2 regions of the Salinicola endophyticus genome follow, and region 1 is predicted to be linked to the other one. Evidence: predicted binding sites of a transcription regulator. Region 1 holds the regulator's gene; the other holds the start of a gene.
What was found. The regulator sigma-54, encoded in region 1, starts transcription at its own class of promoters, with help from an activator protein. The targets are predictions, from matches to a motif close to TGGCACNNNNNTTGCTNT.

Region 1 (4,472 bases):
TCGTTTCGACGCCTGGATCAACGAGAATCGCATGCGTCTGACCGACAATGTGCAGGGCCGCCTGCCACAGCAACCTGAGGATCAAGGATCATGAGGCGAGAACTCGGCCAACTGCTGGTCTTGACCGCACTGGGACTCTCCAGCCTGCCCGCCCTGGCGCTGGAGAGCGACGCCTCGGCGCCGATCGAGATCGCCGCCGACCAGCTCGAACTCGACGATCGCCAAGGCACCGCGGTCTACACCGGCAAGGTCGACATGCAGCAGGGCAGCATGCAGCTCAAGGCCGCGCGAGTGGAGATCAAGCGCGGCAAGAACGGCGAAGTAAGCCTGGTGACCGCCACCGGCGGCGGTGATCAGCGCGCCTATCTGGAGCAGAAGCCTGCCCCCGACGAAGCCCTGGTCAAGGGCTGGGGCGACAAGATCATCTATCACGCCGCCGAGCGCCGGGTCGAGCTGATCGGCAACGCCGAGCTGCACCAGGCACGCGACACCTTCGACGGCGCCTACGTCGAGTACTATCTCAACTCGCGCCGAGTCAACGCCCGCTCCAGCACCAGTGGCGACGGCAGCGGTGATGGCCGCGTGCGCATGACGCTCACGCCACGTCAGCAGACCCAGTGACGCCCCCTTTCGCGAGGCAAGGAAGAAAGCGATGAAAACGCTAACGGCCGCCCACCTGGCCAAGAGCTACAAGGGGCGTCGAGTCGTCCACGACTTCAGCCTGACCCTGCGCCAGGGCAGCATCGTCGGCCTGCTCGGTCCCAATGGTGCCGGCAAGACCACGTCCTTCTACATGATCGTGGGCCTGGTCAAATCCGACGCCGGCAGCGTGCACATCGACGATCGTGATCTGAGCCGCGCGCCGATGCACGAACGCGCCCGCGCCGGCATCGGCTATCTGCCGCAGGAGGCCTCGATCTTCCGCAAGCTCAGTGTCGCCGACAACATCATGGCCATTCTGGAAACGCGCAAGGATCTCGACCGCGCCGGGCGCCGCGACCGCCTGGAGCAGCTGCTCGGCGATTTCCACGTCGACCATATCCGCGACAATCTGGGCATGTCGCTCTCCGGCGGCGAGCGGCGCCGGGTGGAGATCGCCCGGGCACTGGCCACCGAGCCCGCCTTCGTGCTGCTCGACGAGCCCTTCGCCGGGGTCGATCCGATCTCGGTGGGCGATATCAAGAACATCATCCGCCAGCTGCGCGATCGCGAGATCGGCGTACTGATCACCGATCACAACGTGCGCGAGACGCTCGATATCTGCGACAACGCCTATATCGTCGGCGATGGCCAGATCATCGCCGAGGGGCGCCCCGAGGCGATTCTCGACAACCAACGCGTGCGGGATGTCTATCTGGGGCACGAGTTCCGCCTCTAAGGTCGCACTGCCCCCTTCCCAGCCCGCTGCGCCACCGCGGCGGGCCGGGCCCCTCTCGAAGCCGCCGCAGGCCCCATCCGAACGCACCGTGGCATAATTCTTGCATAAAGTTAGCGCTCAAAGCGTTGCATCCCGCCGGGGCAGTCAGTAACGTAGGGTTATCCTATCGACCGGCGGCCACCGCTGCCCCATGTGTGTCCATGCCATGTCCATGAAACCTTCACTGCAACTGCGCGTCGGCGCCCAGCTGACGATGACGCCACAGCTACAGCAGGCGATCCAGCTGCTGCAGCTGTCGACGCTCGATCTGCGCCAGGAGATCCAGCAGGCGCTCGAGACCAATCCCATGCTCGAGCTGGATGAAGAGTATGCCGAGCAGGCGGTCAGCGAGACGCCCGAGGAGGACTGGGCCAGCGACATTCCCGAGGAGCTCGCCCTCGACAGCGAGTGGAGCGACACCTATCAGGACATCGCCGCCAGCGCCGCTCCGGCCGGCGCCGACGAGTGGCCGGATCTGGAGCGCAACGCCGCCGGCACCACGCTCCACGACCATCTCGCCTGGCAGCTTGCCATGGGCGAGTTCTCCTCCCGCGAACGGCTCATCGGCGAGTGTCTGATCGACGCCATCAACGCCGATGGCTATCTCGAGGGCTCCCTCGACGAGCTCGCCGCGGGGCTGCGCGCACAGCAATCCGAAGCCGTCACCAGCGCCGATGTCGAGCGTGTGCTGCTGCGACTGCAGCAGTTCGATCCCACCGGCGTGGGCGCCCGCGACCTGCGCGAATGCCTGCTGCTACAGCTCGGCGCCCTGCCCGAAGACACCCCGCTGCTGCCCCAGGCCAAGCGTCTGGTACGCCAGTTCCTGGAGGCGCTGGCCGGCGACGACCGGCGCCAGCTCAAGCGCCGCCTGCGCCTCGAGGATGCCGAGCTCGACCGCGTCATCGCCACCATCCGCACCCTCGACCCGCGCCCCGGCCAGGTCTTCGACCACGGCCAGCAGGACTACGTGATCCCCGACCTGGTGGCGCGCCTGACCCGCGACGGCTGGCGCATCGAGCTCAACGCCGAGGCACTGCCGCGGCTGCGCATCCAGCCCGACTACGCCGCCCTGATCCGGCGCGCCGACAAGAGCGACGACAACACCTTCCTGCGCCAGCACCTGCAGGAGGCACGCTGGCTGATGAAGAGCCTCTCCAGCCGTAACGACACCCTGCTGCGGGTGGGGCGCGAAATCATGGCGCGCCAGGTCGACTTCCTCGAGCGCGGCGAAGAGGCGATGAAACCGCTGATCCTGGCCGACATCGCCACCAGCGTCGACATGCACGAATCCACCATCTCGCGGGTGACCACGCAGAAGTTCATCCACACCCCGCGCGGGGTGTTCGAGCTCAAGTACTTCTTCTCCAGCCAGGTGGGCCAGCGCGGCGAGAGCGACAGCGTCTCCAGCACCGCGATTCGGGCACGCCTCAAGAAGCTGATCGGCGAGGAGTCGCCGCGCAAGCCGCTCTCCGACAGCAAGCTGGTGGAGCTATTGGCGCAGGCCGATATCAGCGTCGCCCGGCGCACCGTAGCCAAGTACCGCGAGGCCATGGGCATCCCCGCCTCCAGTGAACGCAAGCGATTGTCTTGAATGGGTTTTTAGAATTCTCGCCAGCGCAGGGCGATCAATCGTCCGCGATCCCTTTGCAGCGCGGAGAAAAGGGTTACAATCAGAGGTGCCACATAAGCCGCAACAGGAGCGCGCCATGCAAGTGAACGTCACCGGCCATCATGTCGAACTGACCGACGCCCTGCGGGACTACGTCGACGAGAAACTCGCACGTCTGGAGCGCCACTACGACAACATCACCAACGTTCAGGTGACGTTGAGCATCGAGAAAGAGCGTCAGCAAGCGGCTTGCACGCTACACGCAGCGGGCGGCGATATTCATGCCGAAGCCAGCGATATCGACATGTATGCCGCGATCGATGCCCTGACCGACAAGCTGGACCGCCAACTGGTCAAACACAAAGAGAAGGCACAGGCCCGCGCGCAAGGCGCAGGCGCCCGCTAATTCCCCGATGATCACTCTGGAAACCATCCTGCCCCCCGAGCGCACCCTCTACGGTGTGACGGGGGGCAGCAAAAAGCGTCTGCTGGAATTCTTCAGCACCTTCATCGCCCAGAATACGCCCAGCCTGGACAGTCAGGAGGTCTTCAGCCGCCTGATCGGCCGCGAGCGTCTGGGCAGCACAGGCATCGGCAACGGGGTCGCCATTCCGCACGCGCGCAGCCCGCACTGCAAGACCCCGCTGGCCGGCTTCATGCGCCTCGAGGATGCCATCGACTTCGATGCCATCGACGGCGAGCCGGTGGACCTGGTGTTCGTGCTGCTGGTGCCGGAGGAGGCAGACGATGCCCATCTTTCGCTGCTGGCCGAGGTCGCCGGCATCATGAATCAGAGCAGCGTGCGCCAGAAGCTGCGTCAGGCCGGCTCGCAGCGCGCGCTCCACGACACGCTGATCGACGCCATCCGCCATCATCAGGACAGCGAAGACGGATAGAGACTGCATGCGACTCGTCATCATCAGCGGCCGCTCGGGGTCGGGAAAGTCCATTGCGCTGCAAGCGCTCGAGGATCTCGGCTACTACGCCATCGACAACCTGCCGGCCAATCTGCTGGCGCCGCTGATCGACGAGCTCAGAGCCGCTCCGCCCTCACGACCCAACGTGGCGGTGAGCATCGATGCACGCAACCTGCCGGAGGCGCTGGAGCGCTTTCCGGTTCTGCTCGAAGGCGTGCGCGAACGCGGCATCGATACCCAGGTGGTCTATCTCACCGCCGACGCCAAGGTGCTGCTCGAACGCTACTCGGCCACGCGCCGTCGTCACCCGCTGACCCGCGGCAACGACATGACGCTGGCCGAGGCGATCGACAACGAGCAGACCTACCTGGCACCGATCCGGCGGGTCGCCGATTTGGTGATCGATACCCGCGGCCTGTCGGTCCACGACCTGCGTGCACGTATCAGCGAACAGGTGGCACGGCACAGCGGCGGCCGCCTCACGCTGACCTTCGAATCGTTCGGCTTCAAGCGCGGTGTGCCGCTGGAT
Region 2 (4,472 bases), 1.4 Mb from region 1:
GCCGGCCAGGGCACCGTTGAGGGCCATGGTCAGGTCGGCCTTGCGGAACCACAGCTTGGCCAGGATGATCGCGGCGATCACGCCACCGGCTGCGGCGGCGTTGGTGTTGACGAACACCTGGGCGACCGCGTTGGCTTCATCGACGTTGGAGACCATCAGCTCGGAGCCGCCGTTGAAGCCGAACCAGCCCAGCCACAGGATGAAAGTACCCAGCGTGGCCAGCGGCAGGTTGGCGCCGGGAATGGCGTAGATGGCGCCGTTCTTGCCGTACTTGCCCTTGCGCGCACCCAGCAGCAGTACACCGGCCAGCGCGGCGGTAGCGCCGCACAGGTGGACCACACCGGAGCCGGCGAAATCCTGGAAGCCGGCGGCGTCGAGGAAGCCACCGCCCCATTTCCAGTAGCCCTGAACCGGGTAGATGAAGCCGGTCATGACCACCGCGAAGGCCATGAACGCCCACAGCTTCATGCGTTCGGCCACGGCGCCGGAGACGATCGACATGGCGGTAGCGACGAACACCACCTGGAAGAAGAAGTCGGAGCGGGCCGAGTAGTAGACGTCGCCGCCGCTGCTCATCACGTCACTGACGCTGTGCTCGGCGCCGATCAGGAAGCCCAGGCTGGGGATGACGCCGCCACTCTCGCTGGAGTACATGATGTGGTAGCCGACCAGCAGGTACATGGTACAGGCGATGGCGTAGAGAACGACGTTCTTGGTCAGGATCTCGGTGGTGTTCTTGGCGCGCACCAGGCCCGCCTCGAGCATGGCGAAGCCAGCCGCCATCCACATCACCAGGGCGCCGGTCACCAGAAAATAGAAGGTGTCGAGCGCATAGGATAGTTGTACGACTTGATCGTTCATTCTGTGTGTCTCCTCGTTCCGCGCCGTTTTATACGGCGTCGGCCCCGCGTTCCCCGGTACGAATCCGGATGACGTCTTCGAGTGGCGTGACGAACAGCTTGCCGTCACCGATCTTGCCGCTGTTGGCGGCCTCGCGGATAGCGTCCAGTACCCCGTCGACGCGATCGTCATCGACGGCGACCTCGATCTTCACCTTGGGCAGGAAGTCGACGACATATTCCGCGCCGCGATAGAGTTCGGTGTGGCCTTTCTGACGGCCGAAGCCCTTCACCTCGGTGACCGTGATGCCCTGGACGCCGTTGTCGGCCAGCGCCTCGCGCACGTCATCGAGCTTGAAGGGTTTGATGATGGCGGTGATGAGCTTCATCCCTTGTCTCCCGTAGTCGGCTTGCGCCTGAAGCGACCATGCAGAAGCCGTGCCATCCGAAAATAACGTCTTTAAAATCATTAACTTAGTTCGCGACTTCGGGGCGGGGGCGCTTGGCATGCCGAACATGCGCGCGGCTAGTCGCACCAAATTGATGCGTGTGTCACATGCCGTTGCACTGAGAAGGCGCGCTGGCGAATCGTGCCGCCGGCAGGCATCTGGCGCGGGCGCCAGTGGCGCAGTTTGCGTATGCTGAAGGGCAGTCACGAATCAGGAGATCACACCATGTCGACACACGACCGTTTCGAGCGTCTGGCCAAGCAGATCGGCGACAAGCTGCAGGGCGCCTCCCAGGCCCCGGGCGACATCCAGCGCAACGTCCAGGGCGTACTGCGCGGCGCCATGGAGCGCATGGATATCGTCTCGCGCGAGGACTTCGACATCATGATGGACGTGCTCACCCGTACCCGGGAGCGGGTCGAGGCGCTGGAAGCGCAGGTGGCGGCGCTCGAGAACGCCCTGTACAGCGAGCGCGCCTCCCAGCCCGACGCGGCGCTGGCCGAGGACGATACCGACGGCAGCGGCGATGGCGTACAGCCCTGAGCGGGTTGGTGAACAGCCCTGAGCGGGGGGATAGACAGCCCTGCGTAAGCTAAGACTCGCGCAGGGTATCGGGGCGCTAGTGCTAAAGGGTCGGGTGATGAAGGCGATAACAGGATAATCGGCCCCTTATCCTGCACGGGCCGGCGGTGACGAGCCGCCGGCCCGCCTGCGTCCCGGGCATCTGCCGGGACGCGCCGTCACGGAGGCGACATGACCCTAGCCATCGTGCGCACGCGCGCCAGCCTCGGGCTCGAGGCGCCGCAAGTGCTGATCGAAATGCACCTCAGCAACGGCCTGCCGGGGGGCTGTTAGAGGCGGAGAATTTGGTGAAGGGTAGGAGCATCTGCAAGGCCTTGGGTGTCGACTCATGCACCAGCTTGGTACGTTGTCGCACGCTTGGTTTTTCTCAAGTGCCTACAAAAGGCGAGTCTGACGCTGGAAGTAGTCGAGTCATGGCGCCATGATTTGAGCATGCTCTGCGCATGGCTCTATGTGAAAATTGCTTTTTATTCAAGTGTTTATATTCCTTGGTGTATTCTGTACCGCTAGGTCGATGTATCTCCCGGAGGCTAGTGGTAAAGTACTGGCTATACATTCAGATAAGCCGTGGGGGCTCGCGAAGTGAGCATAGCTGGACTGTTCAGTGGTATCGGTGGGCTAGAGCTCCCATTCCATCAGCGTAACGTCCCAACCGAGCTTCTTTGTGACGTCTGGGATTCGTCCCGGACCGTTCTCCAATCGCACTTCCCCGATGTTCCGGTCTGGGAGGACATTGCCAATCTGGAACACTTGCCTGATGGAGTGGAGATCGTCACGGCAGGCTTCCCATGCACTGATCTTTCTCAGGCAGGACGAACCGCTGGGATCTCTGGCAAAGAATCAGGACTTGTCTCGCACGTTTTCCGGCTCCTTGAGAGCAGAGACTTAGAATGGTTAGTCCTAGAGAATGTCCGCAACATGCTCGCCCTAAACAAGGGCCAAGCGATGGCATTTCTTGTCTCGAAGCTGGAGGAGCTGGGCTTCAGTTGGGCTTACCGCCTGGTGAACTCCCAGTTTTCTGGTGTTCCACAGCGTCGTCACCGAGTTCTGTTTGTTGCATCGCGCCGCCACGATCCTCGCAATGTTCTCTTTGCGGACGATGCGGGAGAGCCTGGCAACTCGCACCTTCGCTCCGATGCCTATGGCTTCTACTGGACTGAGGGGCTCCGGGGGCTTGGTTGGGCCCAAGATGCAGTGCCTCCATTGAAGGGCGGTTCAGGTTTGGGGATACCTTCTCCCCCCGGGATCTGGTTACCGGACAATGCTCCTGGCATGAAGCTGGTAATCCCTTCGATTGAAGATGCAGAGGTACTCCAAGGCTTCGAAAGAGGATGGACCGAAAAGGCACAAGTTGGCTCTAAAAAAGGACCACGCTGGAAGTTGGTCGGGAATGCTGTGACTGTTGGCGTCTCTGACTGGCTTGTTGGGCGTCTATACAACCTTGGCGATGTGGTTGTGGAAAGCTCTTTGCTGAGACCAGGGAGTCGCTGGCCTGATGCAGCCTATGGTGCGAATGGTCAGATTTGGGAATTCAAAGCCTCTCATTGGCCTGTGCAGCGTACGTATCAGCACCTAACAGACGTTCTGACACCGGAGGTGCTGAGCCCCCTTTCTCATCGAGCTTCGGCTGGATTCCTCAAGCGTGCCTTACGCTCATCCTTGAGGTTCAACTCTGATTTTCTCTCAGACGTGAAAGAGCACGTCGAGCTAACTACCCCGCAGTCTAAAGACATTGTTAGTCAGCGACCACACTTAAGAAAAATTGCCAACGCATGATCGATAATCAAGAACCTAATCGCTGGGCTGATCTTGATCCAGAACCCGGGATCGTTCGGGCCTTGGAGCACGCAGGTGATCGAAACGAAAGTGATGATCAAAATGGAAAGCGGCATTGGAGTGAGAACTTCGCGAATGCTTGTGCGGTTGCCATTGCTGATCAATTTCGAAAATCAGATTTACGTAAAAAGCGCATCCTTCCAGACTCCTTAGAGAGCGGCACAGAGCCGTTAACTCCTCTCGGGTCGGGAACTTCCAAGCGAATTGATGTTACCGTAACTGATCCGATTCTTGGGCTTGAGGTCGGAGCATCACTAAAGGGATTGAATTTTAGAGATGGAAAAAGCAGATACTTCGACAAGAATATAACAGGGCGGCTCTACGAGCTTGGCGACGAAGTCCGGCTTGTGCATGAGCACCTACCTCATGCCTTCATGATTGGCATTGTGTTCATGCCTCTAGCCAGCGTTGCCGACAAGACTGAACGTTCCAGCTCATCCTTCGCGAATGCGGTGGTCAAGCTGAGAGAGCGAACGGGAAGGCTTGATGCGGCCCTGGCCGGTCAGTCCTCTCGTTGCGATATGGGATATGTCGCTCTCTACACCACAGGGGAAGAAGGATATCCTTCAGGGATTATTCGATTTCTTAATGTAGAGAATCCTCCTCCTCGTCGTGGTCGGCCTCGGGTAGAAGATACTTTCTCTTTGCGAGAGGCGATTGATGAAGCTGTGGCTAGAGCGACTTACACGAAGTCAATAACTTGGGCCGAGCCAGAAGGCGATGACAACTAATTTGTAGCATGGTGGTGGCATGAGCCAGAGGCCTG

Region 2: ABV408_RS00925 (P-II family nitrogen regulator) is a predicted target of sigma-54. The motif match lies at 1,266-1,283, and genes of this name have one in related genera.

Annotation. Positions count from the first base shown of each region.
Region 1 is NZ_CP159578.1:1,623,399-1,627,870, reverse strand. It holds gene lptC (LPS export ABC transporter periplasmic protein LptC) at 1-94, shown strand, start outside; gene lptA (lipopolysaccharide transport periplasmic protein LptA) at 91-621, shown strand; gene lptB (LPS export ABC transporter ATP-binding protein) at 653-1,378, shown strand; gene ABV408_RS07400 (RNA polymerase factor sigma-54) at 1,584-3,008, shown strand; gene hpf (ribosome hibernation-promoting factor, HPF/YfiA family) at 3,124-3,432, shown strand; gene ABV408_RS07390 (PTS sugar transporter subunit IIA) at 3,443-3,922, shown strand; gene rapZ (RNase adapter RapZ) at 3,930-4,472, shown strand, end outside.
Region 2 is NZ_CP159578.1:204,313-208,784, forward strand. It holds gene ABV408_RS00920 (ammonium transporter) at 1-861, opposite strand, end outside; gene ABV408_RS00925 (P-II family nitrogen regulator) at 890-1,228, opposite strand; gene ABV408_RS00930 (accessory factor UbiK family protein) at 1,514-1,831, shown strand; gene ABV408_RS00935 (DNA (cytosine-5-)-methyltransferase) at 2,453-3,646, shown strand; gene ABV408_RS00940 (hypothetical protein) at 3,643-4,437, shown strand.